DNA from 3 places in the Rahnella sp. R3(2024) genome. Region 3 is predicted to be linked to each of the others. Evidence: predicted binding sites of a transcription regulator. Region 3 holds the regulator's gene; each other region holds the start of a gene.
What was found. The regulator PurR, encoded in region 3, represses purine synthesis genes. The targets are predictions, from matches to a motif close to CANGCAAACGTTTGCNTG.
Positions count from the first base shown of each region.

Region 1 (4,393 bases), 1.5 Mb from region 3:
ATTATCGGAGTGGCGTCCCCAAGGGGATTCGAACCCCTGTTACAGCCGTGAAAGGGCAGTGTCCTAGGCCTCTAGACGATGGGGACACGAAAAATCCGCACCAGACCACGCCGTGGTTTGGCACTTTTCGCATCAGCGTAAGGTTGCCCTTACCGCATCAACAGGTGCTCTTGCTCATTAATTTCATCAGACAATCTGTGTGGACACTGCACAATGCGTATCTTTAGGTAAGGAGGTGATCCAACCGCAGGTTCCCCTACGGTTACCTTGTTACGACTTCACCCCAGTCATGAATCACAAAGTGGTAAGCGCCCTCCCGAAGGTTAAGCTACCTACTTCTTTTGCAACCCACTCCCATGGTGTGACGGGCGGTGTGTACAAGGCCCGGGAACGTATTCACCGTAGCATTCTGATCTACGATTACTAGCGATTCCGACTTCATGGAGTCGAGTTGCAGACTCCAATCCGGACTACGACATACTTTATGAGGTCCGCTTGCTCTCGCGAGTTTGCTTCTCTTTGTATATGCCATTGTAGCACGTGTGTAGCCCTACTCGTAAGGGCCATGATGACTTGACGTCATCCCCACCTTCCTCCGGTTTATCACCGGCAGTCTCCTTTGAGTTCCCACCATTATGTGCTGGCAACAAAGGATAAGGGTTGCGCTCGTTGCGGGACTTAACCCAACATTTCACAACACGAGCTGACGACAGCCATGCAGCACCTGTCTCAGAGTTCCCGAAGGCACTAAGCTATCTCTAGCGAATTCTCTGGATGTCAAGAGTAGGTAAGGTTCTTCGCGTTGCATCGAATTAAACCACATGCTCCACCGCTTGTGCGGGCCCCCGTCAATTCATTTGAGTTTTAACCTTGCGGCCGTACTCCCCAGGCGGTCGACTTAACGCGTTAGCTCCGGAAGCCACGCCTCAAGGGCACAACCTCCAAGTCGACATCGTTTACAGCGTGGACTACCAGGGTATCTAATCCTGTTTGCTCCCCACGCTTTCGCACCTGAGCGTCAGTCTTTGTCCAGGGGGCCGCCTTCGCCACCGGTATTCCTCCAGATCTCTACGCATTTCACCGCTACACCTGGAATTCTACCCCCCTCTACAAGACTCTAGCTTGCCAGTTTCAAATGCAGTTCCCAAGTTAAGCTCGGGGATTTCACATCTGACTTAACAAACCGCCTGCGTGCGCTTTACGCCCAGTAATTCCGATTAACGCTTGCACCCTCCGTATTACCGCGGCTGCTGGCACGGAGTTAGCCGGTGCTTCTTCTGCGAGTAACGTCAATGTACAGTGCTATTAACACTGAACCCTTCCTCCTCGCTGAAAGTGCTTTACAACCCTAAGGCCTTCTTCACACACGCGGCATGGCTGCATCAGGCTTGCGCCCATTGTGCAATATTCCCCACTGCTGCCTCCCGTAGGAGTCTGGACCGTGTCTCAGTTCCAGTGTGGCTGGTCATCCTCTCAGACCAGCTAGGGATCGTCGCCTAGGTGAGCCATTACCCCACCTACTAGCTAATCCCATCTGGGCACATCCGATGGCGTGAGGCCCGAAGGTCCCCCACTTTGCTCTTGCGAGGTCATGCGGTATTAGCTACCGTTTCCAGTAGTTATCCCCCTCCATCAGGCAGTTTCCCAGACATTACTCACCCGTCCGCCGCTCGTCACCCAGAGAGCAAGCTCTCCTGTGCTACCGCTCGACTTGCATGTGTTAGGCCTGCCGCCAGCGTTCAATCTGAGCCATGATCAAACTCTTCAATTAAAAGTTCGATTTGCTTAAACACGTTAAGCGGTGCTCAAAAATTAACTTTCGTAATAATTCACTAAAATGAATTACTGCTTGGTCACTCTTTAAGACTTGATATTTTTTGCCACCGAGGTGGCTGATATCGTCTTGTGAGTGCCCACACAGATTGTCTGATAAATTGTTAAAGAGCAGTGAGTTACGCGCTTTCGCTTGCTAACTCGAGGTGGCGTATATTACGCTTTCCTCATTCAGTGTCAACCGTTTATTTCATCCGGTCATCACTGCTTTTAATATTTCCGACCCGGTTACTTCGTGATGTTGTTCACGTTGTTCCCTGTCGATGGAGCGGCATTATAGGGAGTTCTGAGCAGGCCGCAAGAGGTAATTTTAAGAAAAAACACCGTTTGCTGCATTACACAGCAAACACACTGCTTATACCGTCTTTTGCACAGATTTATCCACAGAGGCACAGGAATCTCAAATTTTGCGAGCGTCGCGCAATCGTTTTCGCTACAATTTCGCGCGTCAGTTTTCATTGCCCTTTACGGGTGATAAATGAAAAGTCAGTCGCCGAAGGGAAGTTATCTGAGTTCAATCCCGCGTTTTTCTGCGAATTGCTCTATATAGAGAGAAGAAAAGCATCATTGCATTCAGATAACGCTCTTTACTGCGACTCCAAAGCCAAGGATATAACCACCATGCAACAATCTCGTCCAATCCGCCGCGCCCTGCTCAGTGTTTCTGACAAAGCCGGTATCGTAGAATTCGCCCAGGCCCTGTCTTCGCGTGGTGTTGAATTGCTTTCCACTGGCGGTACCGCCAGCCTGTTGGCTAAAGCCGGTCTGCCAGTCACTGAAGTGTCTGACTACACGGGTTTCCCGGAAATGATGGATGGACGCGTCAAAACCCTGCACCCGAAAGTACACGGTGGGATCCTCGGTCGTCGCGGGAAAGATGATGAAATTATGGCGCAGCATTCTATTGCGCCAATCGACATGGTGGTCGTTAATCTTTATCCGTTCGCACAAACCGTCGCGCGCCCGGACTGTTCACTGGAAGATGCCGTAGAAAACATTGATATCGGCGGCCCGACCATGGTTCGCTCAGCAGCAAAGAACCATAAAGATGTGGCGATCGTAGTAAAAAGCAGTGACTACGATGCTGTCATTGCCGAGATGGATGCCAATGGCAGCTCGCTGACGCTGGCGACCCGTTTCAATCTGGCGATTAAAGCCTTCGAGCATACGGCTTCTTACGACGGCATGATTGCGAACTACTTCGGCACAATGGTCCCGGCTTATCACGGCGATACTGAATCAGCTTCCGGCCAGTTCCCGCGCACGCTGAATCTTAGCTATATAAAGAAACAAGATATGCGTTATGGCGAGAACAGCCACCAGAACGCTGCCTTCTATATAGAAGAGAACGTCAGTGAAGCGTCGGTTGCTACCTCGACTCAGCTTCAGGGCAAGGCGCTTTCCTATAACAACATTGCGGATACCGACGCAGCTCTGGAATGCGTGAAAGAATTTTCGGAGCCCGCCTGCGTTATCGTTAAACATGCCAACCCTTGCGGCGTGGCTGTCGGCAACAACATTCTGGCCGCTTACGAGCGCGCCTATCAGACTGACCCGACATCGGCTTTCGGCGGCATTATTGCCTTTAACCGCGAACTGGATGCTGAAACGGCAAAAGCCATCATCAGCCGTCAGTTTGTGGAAGTGATCATCGCGCCATCCGTCAGTGCCGACGCACTCGCTTTGACCGCCGCGAAACAAAACGTCCGCGTGCTGACCTGCGGCCAGTGGCAAGATCGCCAGAATGCGCTCGACTTCAAACGTGTTAACGGCGGCCTGCTGGTTCAGGATCGTGATTTGGGTATGGTTGAAGCGGCCGATCTGCGCGTGGTATCTGAGCGCCAGCCGACTGAGCAGGAACTGACAGATGCGCTGTTTTGCTGGAAGGTGGCAAAATTCGTCAAATCCAACGCCATTGTTTATGCGCGTGACAAAATGACCATCGGTATCGGCGCTGGGCAGATGAGCCGCGTTTACTCCGCCAAAATTGCCGGTATTAAAGCCGCCGATGAAGGTCTGGAAGTTGCCGGTTCCGTAATGGCCTCCGACGCTTTCTTCCCGTTCCGCGACGGGATCGATGCCGCAGCAGCCGTCGGCATTACCTGCGTTATCCAGCCAGGTGGTTCTATCCGTGACGATGAAGTGATCGCTGCGGCTAACGAACACGGCATTACGATGCTGTTTACCGATATGCGCCACTTCCGTCATTAATTTTCTTTTAGCGGGTGCGATGCGCCCGCTCATCCGGAGTCTTCGAATGAATATTTTAATTATCGGTAACGGCGGGCGTGAACATGCACTGGCATGGAAGGCATCGCAGTCACCTCTGGCTGATAAAGTCTTTGTGGCACCTGGTAACGCCGGTACCGCACTGGAACCGTTGCTGGAAAATGTTGATATTGCCGCTACGGATATCGCAGGATTACTGGCCTTCGCTCAAAGCAATGATGTCGGCCTGACCATTGTCGGCCCTGAAGCGCCGCTGGTCATCGGTGTCGTGGATGCTTTCCGCGCCGCGGGTCTGAAAATCTTTGGCCCGACGCAGGAAGCTGCGCAGCTT
Region 1 covers NZ_JBHGBU010000001.1:2,454,235-2,458,627, reverse strand. Annotated here, with positions in the region: tRNA gene ABSH60_RS11170 (tRNA-Glu) at 11-86, opposite strand; rRNA gene ABSH60_RS11165 (16S ribosomal RNA) at 229-1,771, opposite strand; gene purH (bifunctional phosphoribosylaminoimidazolecarboxamide formyltransferase/IMP cyclohydrolase) at 2,455-4,044, shown strand; gene purD (phosphoribosylamine--glycine ligase) at 4,091-4,393, shown strand, end outside.
Region 1: the regulator PurR is predicted to act here: its motif matches at 2,251-2,268, upstream of purH (bifunctional phosphoribosylaminoimidazolecarboxamide formyltransferase/IMP cyclohydrolase).

Region 2 (4,393 bases), 840 kb from region 3:
CAGGTCGATCAGTTCGCCGCTCTCCAGTTCTTTCTCGATTTGCAGATGCGGGATCATGCAACAGGTAGTGCCCTGACGCGCCAGCTGCACGAAGGCTTCCGACGAGTTAACGATATGGCACGGCACACTGCCCGGCGACAAATCGAAGTTCTGTTGCAGGAAGGCCTGATGCATATCGTCGAGGTGGTCAAACGCCACCGCAGGCGCTTTCAGCAAGGCGGAGCGGGTGACGCCGTTCGGGAAGTAGCGATCGGCAAAGGGTTTGGAACCGACAAACAGATAGTCCAGCGCGCCCAGTTGATCGACCAGACAGCTCGGCAGCGGCTGTGGCTGAATACTCACCGCACCGACCACTTCACCGCGACGCAGACGTTCCTGTGTGCGTGTTTCATCTTCGACCTGCAAATTCAGGCGGATAGGGGAGTCGACCAGCACCGATTTCAGCGCCGGTAACAGCCAGGTCGCCAGACTGTCGGCGTTGACCGCCAGCGAAAGCAGCAGTGGCGTATCATTACTGTCGCTGTTGCTGTCACTGCCCAGCCACTCTTCTTCCAGCAATTCCACCTGATGCAGCAAGGCCAGTAATTTCTGTCCCTGCTCGGTCGGGCGGGGTGGAACGGTACGCACCAGCAGCGGTTGGCCGAATAAATTTTCCAGTTGCTTAATACGCTGAGAGACGGCCGATTGTGTGATGCATAGCTTCTGTGCGGCGCGTTCAAAACCGCGCTCACGGATGACCGCGTCCAGTGCCTGCAACGTTCTATAGTCCGGGCGTTTCATCGGAGTTCTGTCCCTTGGGTTCAATATTATCCGGACACTATGCCACAGTTTGTCAGTTTTTGTGGTGAGGAAAATCTTGGTGTTTGCAGCGCAATTGCACTTAATAAGTGTGAGCTGGTCACGCTCTTGGCTGCCCAATCTGCCGGGACATGCTTTATAATCACCGGCACAATTCGTTTCACCGAACTATTCACGCCACTTTCGGGTTATCAGACAGAGAAGCCATTATGACGCAGGAAGAATTGAAGAAAGCAGTCGGCTGGGCCGCACTGGATTACGTTACGCCGGGCACCATTGTCGGTGTTGGTACCGGATCCACCGCCGCGCATTTCATTGATGCACTGGGGTCCATCAAAGGCCAAATCGAAGGCGCAGTCTCCAGCTCCGACGCGTCTACCGCAAAACTGAAAAGCCTTGGCATCCATGTTTTCGACAGTAACGAAGTCGATTCGCTGGATGTGTATGTCGACGGCGCAGATGAAATCAACGGTTCAATGCAAATGATCAAAGGCGGCGGCGCAGCGCTGACCCGCGAAAAAATCATTGCGGCGATTGCCAAAAAATTCATCTGTATTGTGGATGCCTCCAAACAGGTCGATGTGCTGGGTAAATTCCCGCTGCCGGTGGAAGTGATCCCGATGGCGCGCTCCTATGTTGCACGTGAGCTGGTGAAACTCGGCGGCCTGCCGGAATACCGTCAGAATGTGCTGACAGATAACGGTAACGTGATCCTCGATGTGCATAACCTGAACATTCTGGATGCCGTCGCGATGGAAAATAAGATCAACAGCATTGCCGGTGTGGTGACCGTTGGCCTGTTCGCAAACCGTGGCGCAGACGTGGCGCTGGTCGGGACTTCCGAAGGCGTGAAAACCGTTAAACTGAAGTAATGACGATATAAGCAGAAGATCTGGCTGCTTTTCCCCAAAGCAGCCAGCCTCCGCCTTGTCATCCCGCTGTCATAACGCAATGTTATGAAGATGATAATTTTCTGGTTGAATCATCTTTTCTTCAAAGGCTTTAATTTGGTGACTTATGTCACATTTCAGTATTTCTCCTCCTGAACGTCTGGCGCTGTAAAATCTAACCAGCATGAAATGCTAAAAACCAACAGGCACGGTGAGCCTTCTGCTGCCTGGCAGGCAATCGTTTGTATTGATGATGGCGGATTTTTTGTTATGTTGGCTGTGAGCAATCACCTCGCAGTTCGAATTCAGCCAGAAAATATAGGGTCGGGAAATGGCAAAAGTATCACTTGAGAAAGACAAGATTAAATTTTTGTTAGTGGAAGGCGTCCACCAAAGTGCGGTTGATACACTCCGTGCCGCGGGTTACACCAATATTGAATTTCACAAAGGTGCTTTAGATACAGAATCGCTGAAAGAGTCGATTCGTGATGCGCACTTTGTTGGACTCCGATCGCGTACTCAGCTGACCGAAGAAGTGTTCCAGGCAGCAGAAAAACTGGTGGCTGTTGGGTGTTTCTGTATCGGGACCAATCAGGTTGATCTGAAAGCCGCCACGCGTCGCGGTGTTCCGGTGTTCAACGCACCGTTTTCTAACACCCGCTCAGTAGCCGAAATGGTGCTGGGTGAAATGTTGCTGATGATGCGCGGTATTCCTGAAGCGAATGCGAAAGCGCACCGTGGTATCTGGAACAAGCTGGCCGTCGGTTCATTTGAAGCACGCGGCAAACGTCTGGGTATCATTGGTTACGGCCATATCGGTACGCAGCTGGGCATCCTGGCAGAAAGCCTCGGGATGCGCGTGTTCTACTACGACATCGAAAGCAAATTGCCGTTGGGTAATGCGCAGCCTATTGCTTCGTTGCAGGAACTGCTCAATACCAGCGACGTCGTGACGCTGCATGTGCCCGAAACCGCCGGGACAAAAGACATGATTTCTGAAGTGCAGCTGGCGCAGATGAAGCCGGGCGCGCTGCTGATCAACGCCTCGCGCGGAACGGTCATCGACATTCCTGCTCTGTGCAATGCACTGCGCAGCAAACATCTTTCCGGTGCGGCGATCGACGTCTTCCCGGAAGAGCCAGCGACCAACAGCGATCCTTTCAATTCTCCGCTGTGTGAATTCGACAACGTGCTGCTGACGCCGCACATTGGCGGTTCGACCATGGAAGCGCAGGAAGGTATCGGCCTCGAAGTGGCAGGCAAACTGGCGAAATACTCTGACAACGGTTCAACACTGTCAGCGGTTAACTTCCCCGAAGCCTCTTTGCCAGCACACACTGAGAAAGCCAGCCGTCTGTTGCATATCCACGAAAACCGTCCGGGCGTGCTGACCAGCATCAACCAGATTTTTGCGGAGCAGGGCATCAACATCGCCGCGCAGTATCTGCAAACCAGCCCGGAAATTGGTTATGTGGTTATCGATGCGGAAACAGATATCGCGACGCTGACTACCGCGTTACAGCTGATGAAAGCGATACCGGGAACCATTCGTGCCCGTTTGCTCTACTGATCGTATCAGCCATAAATGACAAAGCCGCCGAAAGGCGGTTTTTTTGTGTCTGCATAAAATGGGGTGTCAGGCGTTTAAGCGTCCTGGAAGGCGCTTCACGTTTCAGAAGTAAAAGGAGAGGGTGATCAATCCGCAGAGGATCATGGATGAAAAGGTGATTTCGAACAGGTAGCGGCGCAGCATCATCTGTCAGTACCTCCGGATAGACACTGGAGAAAAAAACACCCGGCGAACCGGGTGTTAAATTATTCAGTCTTGATAAATGTGAGCAGATGCGTTCACAAAGACTTCTGGTTTACTTCTTATGCTGCTGGTGTTGCTTTTGCAGCCGGAGCAGCTTTCTTAGCATGTTTCACGTGTTTCTTGGCAGCCTGGGCTTTCTGAGCAACCGGAGCCGCTTTCTTAGCGTGTTTCACGTGTTTCTTGGCAGCCTGGGCTTTCTGAGCAACCGGAGCTGCTTTCTTAGCGTGCTTCACGTGTTTTTTAGCCGCTTGTGCTTTCTGAGCCACTGGCGCTTTTTTGGCTGCTTTTTTGTGTTTCTTGGCTGCCTGAGCTTTCTGAACAGGTTTCTTGTGGGCTTTATGCTTGGTGGCATGAGCCGGAGCTGCCGTTGTTGTGGTCGCAGCAGGCGCCGGAGTTGCTGTAGTTTCAGCAGCGAAAGCGACAGAAGACAGGCCCATTGCAGCGGCTACAACCAGAGCTAATACTTTTTTCATCGTTTATTCCTCAAGAATTTTGGTTTGTGTGTCTACCCCACTGCGGGGCCGATGAGAGAATAGTATGCGTGTCGGCTCAGGTTGTCCGTGAGTGAATGGTTTCGGCGTGTAACGCTATGTATAAATGAAAAATAACATGTATTTCAATGCGTTGATTGGGTTGTATGTATTGTGGCTGGTTTTTTAGAGACTTAGTTACAACATACTGAAGAGGGTGGTACGCTGTCATGTGCAGGCATCAGGATCCGGGACGGTTTTTTACCACGTCCATATTTTTCCGGGTGTAATGACTTCCGGCAAAGGTACGTCCCAGTGCTCGGCTGGCAACGCATCGACCTGCTGACAGTCATGCGCTAACCCAATCGGATAGGGCCCGCCATCCTGCCAGTGCTCCAGCGTGCGGTCATAAAAACCTCCGC
Region 2 covers NZ_JBHGBU010000001.1:3,122,613-3,127,005, forward strand. Annotated here, with positions in the region: gene ABSH60_RS13990 (LysR family transcriptional regulator ArgP) at 1-780, opposite strand, end outside; gene rpiA (ribose-5-phosphate isomerase RpiA) at 1,008-1,670, shown strand; gene serA (phosphoglycerate dehydrogenase) at 2,020-3,258, shown strand; gene asr (acid resistance repetitive basic protein Asr) at 3,561-3,974, opposite strand; gene ABSH60_RS14010 (5-formyltetrahydrofolate cyclo-ligase) at 4,233-4,393, opposite strand, start outside.
Region 2: the regulator PurR is predicted to act here: its motif matches at 1,920-1,937, upstream of serA (phosphoglycerate dehydrogenase).

Region 3 (4,393 bases):
TATCACTCAAAATGAACGGTGAACCGGTCAGCCATGCGAAAAAACCCGCAGAGCAGGCGGCGTAAATCATCACATTACCCGTGTAAATACGGGAAGTGAGCAAAGTACCAAAACCGGCTTTATTTTCGGGAGGATGTTCTGCGTGCTTTTTATCACGCAAGGTCAACGTGGTGATAAGGAGGATCACCGTAACCCCCGTCAGCAGAGCGAAAATCGCTTCCCAGTCAAAGTGATTCAGTACCCATGCGCCGAGCAGCGGTGCCAGAGCCGGCGAGAGTGCGACCAGCGGCATGATGCTGGCGAAGGTTTTTTTTGCCACATCCGGTGAGAAACGGTCAACGACGATCGCCTGCCATGTGACTGCGGCGGCACACACACCAACGGCCTGTAAGAAACGCAGCGCCAGCAGCGCACGCACATTTTCCACCCACAAAATACCCAGACAGCCAATGGCAAACAGCGTCAGGCCGATAAGCAGCACCGGTTTACGGCCAATGCGGTCGGAGAGGGGGCCCCAGAGCAGTTGTCCGATCGCGAAACCACCGAGGAAAATACTCAGGCTGGCGCTGATCATGCCCGGACTGGTCATCAGGCTGATTTGCATCGCGCTGAAGGCGGGAAGATACATATCTGTGGCTAAAAAGCCGAGCATGCTCAATCCGGCGAGATAGAGCATAAATCCAAAGGAGGGTTTCATTTTTGTCTCGTTAATTTATGTATTGCAGATGATGTGATGCAGAAAACAGTTGGGATGCAGAGTTTAACGCTTTGATAACAGTCTTGTGAAACGCTAATATTTGCAATCTGCTGTGAAAAATATTGAAGGCTAAGTGATGTGGTCAGAATACGCCCTTGAAGTAGTTGATGCGGTAGCACGTACCGGTAGTTTCAGCGCAGCAGCGCAGGATCTTCACCGTGTGCCTTCTGCCATCAGCTATACCGTTCGTCAGCTGGAGAACTGGCTGGCTGTTCCTTTGTTTGAACGGCGTCACCGTGACGTGGTGCTGACGCCTGCCGGAAAAGTTTTCGTTGATGAAGCACGGATTCTGACAAAAAAAATGATAGCTACGCGTCGGCAGTGCCAGCAGGTCGCAAACGGCTGGCGTGGCGAGCTGCGGGTGGCGGTAGACCGAATTGTGAAACCCGCCAGAACGCGGCGGCTGGTGCTCGATTTCTACCGTCATTTCCCCGATACGGAACTTATCATTCATTCCGAAGTATTTAACGGCGTCTGGGATGCGCTGGTCGATGGCCGCGCAGACGTGGCAATTGGCGCGACGCGGGCGGTGCCGGTGGGCGGGCGTTTCAGTTTTCGCGATATGGGTTTTATGGATTGGCACTGTGTCGTCAGCCCTCAGCATCCGCTTGCGCATCTCTCCGGCAGGCTGAACGATGACCAACTGCGGCCTTATCCGGCGCTGTGTCTGGAGGATACTTCGCGCACCTTACCCAAGCGTGATACCTGGACGCTGGATAATCAGCGGCGCCTGGTCGTGCCTGACTGGACTTGCGCGCTGGAGTGTCTGAGCGAAGGTTTATGCGTAGGGATGATGCCGGTTCATCGCGTGAGTCATCAGATTGAACAGCAGAAATTACAGGTTCTGGCGCTGGAGAATACGTTCCCTGACAGCCCGTGTTGCCTGACGTGGGATCAGAGTAACTCCTCTCCTTCGCTGGCCTGGCTGCTGGAATATATGGGCGATACAGAAACGATGAATCAGGAATGGTTACGGGATTAGAAAATAAACATCCACCTCTCCGGGAGGCGGATGTTTACTGGTGTGATAAATGTTTGGTCAGAACGTAACTCTTATCCCCGCATTGGCCTGATGGGAGTTAATACCCTCATCGTCTCTGTTTAAACGCTGCTGATACCGGAAGCCAGTATTGATCGGGACGAGAAAAAACGCCTGCACAGGCAGGCGTCAGATTTTTGTTAACGGCGATAATCGCGGAAAGGGCCGTCGGCTACTGACCGGCGCTCGACCAGTTTGGGATGGACCTCAATGGTCTGTGATTCTTCGCGTTTGCTGATAATTCTGTCCAGCAGCATGGTAAACGCCATTTCGCCCAGACGCTCTTTCGGCTGATGCACAGTGGTTAATGCCGGAGAGAAGTAACGCGCATTTCGCACATTGTCATATCCGATCACCGAAATATCCTGCGGTACGCGTAAACCGAGCTCATCTGCCGCACAGATAGCCCCCATCGCCATCACATCACCGCCACAGAAAACAGCAGTAGGGCGCTGTTTCTGCATCAGGATTTTGTGCATCGCCTGATACCCCGATTCCGGTTCGAAATCACCCTGAACTACCCACTCTTCGCGCAGAGGAATGTTGGCTTCGTTCAGCGCCTTGACGAAACCCTGGAACCGACCGCCACCGGTATTACGCGCCAGTTGCCCTGGGATCACGCCAATATCACGATGCCCGCGTTCAATCAGATAACGACCGGCCATATAACCGCCTTCGAAGGCGTTATCGATAATGCTGTCAGTGAAGTTTTTGCGCGCCTCGCCCCAGTCCATGACGACCATCGGAATGGAGCGGTATTCTTCCAGCATATTCAGCAGTTCATCCGGATATTCCGCGCACATTACCAGCAAGCCGTCGACGCGTTTTTGCGCCAGCATTTGCAGATAGGCCTGTTGTTTCTCCAGATTATTATGCGAGTTACACAAAATCAGCGTGTAGCCTTTGGAGAAACAGCTGTTTTCAACGGCTTCAATGACTTCGGCAAAGTAGGGCGCTTCACTTGAGGTCGCCAGCAGGCCAATGGTTTTGGTGTTATTGACCTTCAGGCTGCGCGCAACGGCGCTTGGCGAGTAGTGAAGCTCTTTGATAGCCAGCAGAACCGCGGTTTTGGTGTCTTCGGCGACGAAACGTGTTTTATTGATGACGTGCGACACGGTTGTGGTGGAAACGCCAGCGCGCTTAGCGACATCTTTAATCGTTGCCATGTAAACAATGACTCCTGAACTCACGTGTTTCAGCACGTTAGCATTATGTTAATCGTTTGCTTGCGTGGATTTCACTGCGAGCTTTTAAAAAGGCAGTGAAATCGTTGGGTGGATTCGTCAGAGTGAGGCGCAAAACGCTCTCGGGTGAAATCGACCGGCACACAGGCGTGGTAACCGACAATTTTCTCTTATAATGCAGCAAAGTGGAAGTGTTATTGTGGAATATCGCGCATGAATCAACGCGGGATTTTAGCGATGAAGTATGAGAAAATGCGTTGGCACACATTTTATGTGGCTTAATGAAACGCCACAATTGATCCGTAAGGGGGTTTTATGGACAGTAATCTGAAATTGTCGTTGATTACCACCGTTTGCGCGTTGCTTATGATTATCGCTTTCAGCTTCACCGCAGTGATGAACTAAAAGCTCTGTCATCGGGCAACAAAAAGGGCGAACCCTATACAGGGATCGCCCTTTTTCAATTTTGCACATTGACCCTTTTTCGCCGACATTCTTCCCTGCACAAACGCTTCGTTAAATGCTATTCAGTGATGATTAGCGGAACTTCAAATTTAACGAACTGCTTATTATCGGATCGTTTTCGGGGTCATTACCCGACGTGCACCTACATAATGATCTTGCCAGTAATCGTCGCCCAGTGAGGTAATTTTGATGTCTTCACCGGTACGCGGAGACTGAATAAACTTGCCGTTACCGACGTATACCCCGACATGGTCCGCGGCACCGCGGTTATTAATTCTAAAGAAGACCAGATCGCCGGACTCCAGTTCACCGCGTTTCACCGGTGCGGCATCGCGCAGGTGGTACATCTCGTTGGCGGTGCGTGGCATTTTGATACGAATCAGATCTTTATACGCGTAATACACTAAACCACTGCAATCGAAACCGGTATTGGGTGAGGTACCACCCCAGCGATAAGGTTTGCCGACCTGGTGCATCAGCTTGGTCATCGCCGTTTGCTGAGCATGCTGATAACGTTTCTTGTGGGTCGCGCTTAACGTAATGGGCTTGCTGTCTTCTTCGGCTAATTTCTTGCCTTTTCGGTGTCGGCCATACGCTTCTTTCTTGCTGGTCTTTGCGGTGGTGTTTTTCGCCAAAGCCCGGGTTTTACTTTTCTTATCTGCTTTGGTTTCAGCTCTGGTGGTTTTGAGTGTTTTTTCTTTCTTACTCTCGGCCTTACTTTCAGCCCGCGTCGTTTTCACTGTTTTGACAGAAGAGGCCTTTCGCGTCACCAGTTCGGTGCTTTTGACTCTCTTACTGGCATTTTTTTCCTGACTCTGTTGTTCTTTCACCGGTGCCACTTTGGTTTTTTTAGTGGTTTTCGCTGCAACCGTTTTTCGCTTTCGACGTTCCTCAGGGGCAACCTGATTAACATGACTCTTTCGCTGATCGGCAGAAACACGACTCTGC
Region 3 covers NZ_JBHGBU010000001.1:3,958,988-3,963,380, forward strand. Annotated here, with positions in the region: gene punC (purine nucleoside transporter PunC) at 1-697, opposite strand, end outside; gene punR (DNA-binding transcriptional activator PunR) at 834-1,739, shown strand; gene purR (HTH-type transcriptional repressor PurR) at 1,937-2,962, opposite strand; gene ABSH60_RS18060 (YnhF family membrane protein) at 3,296-3,385, shown strand; gene ABSH60_RS18065 (NlpC/P60 family protein) at 3,550-4,393, opposite strand, start outside.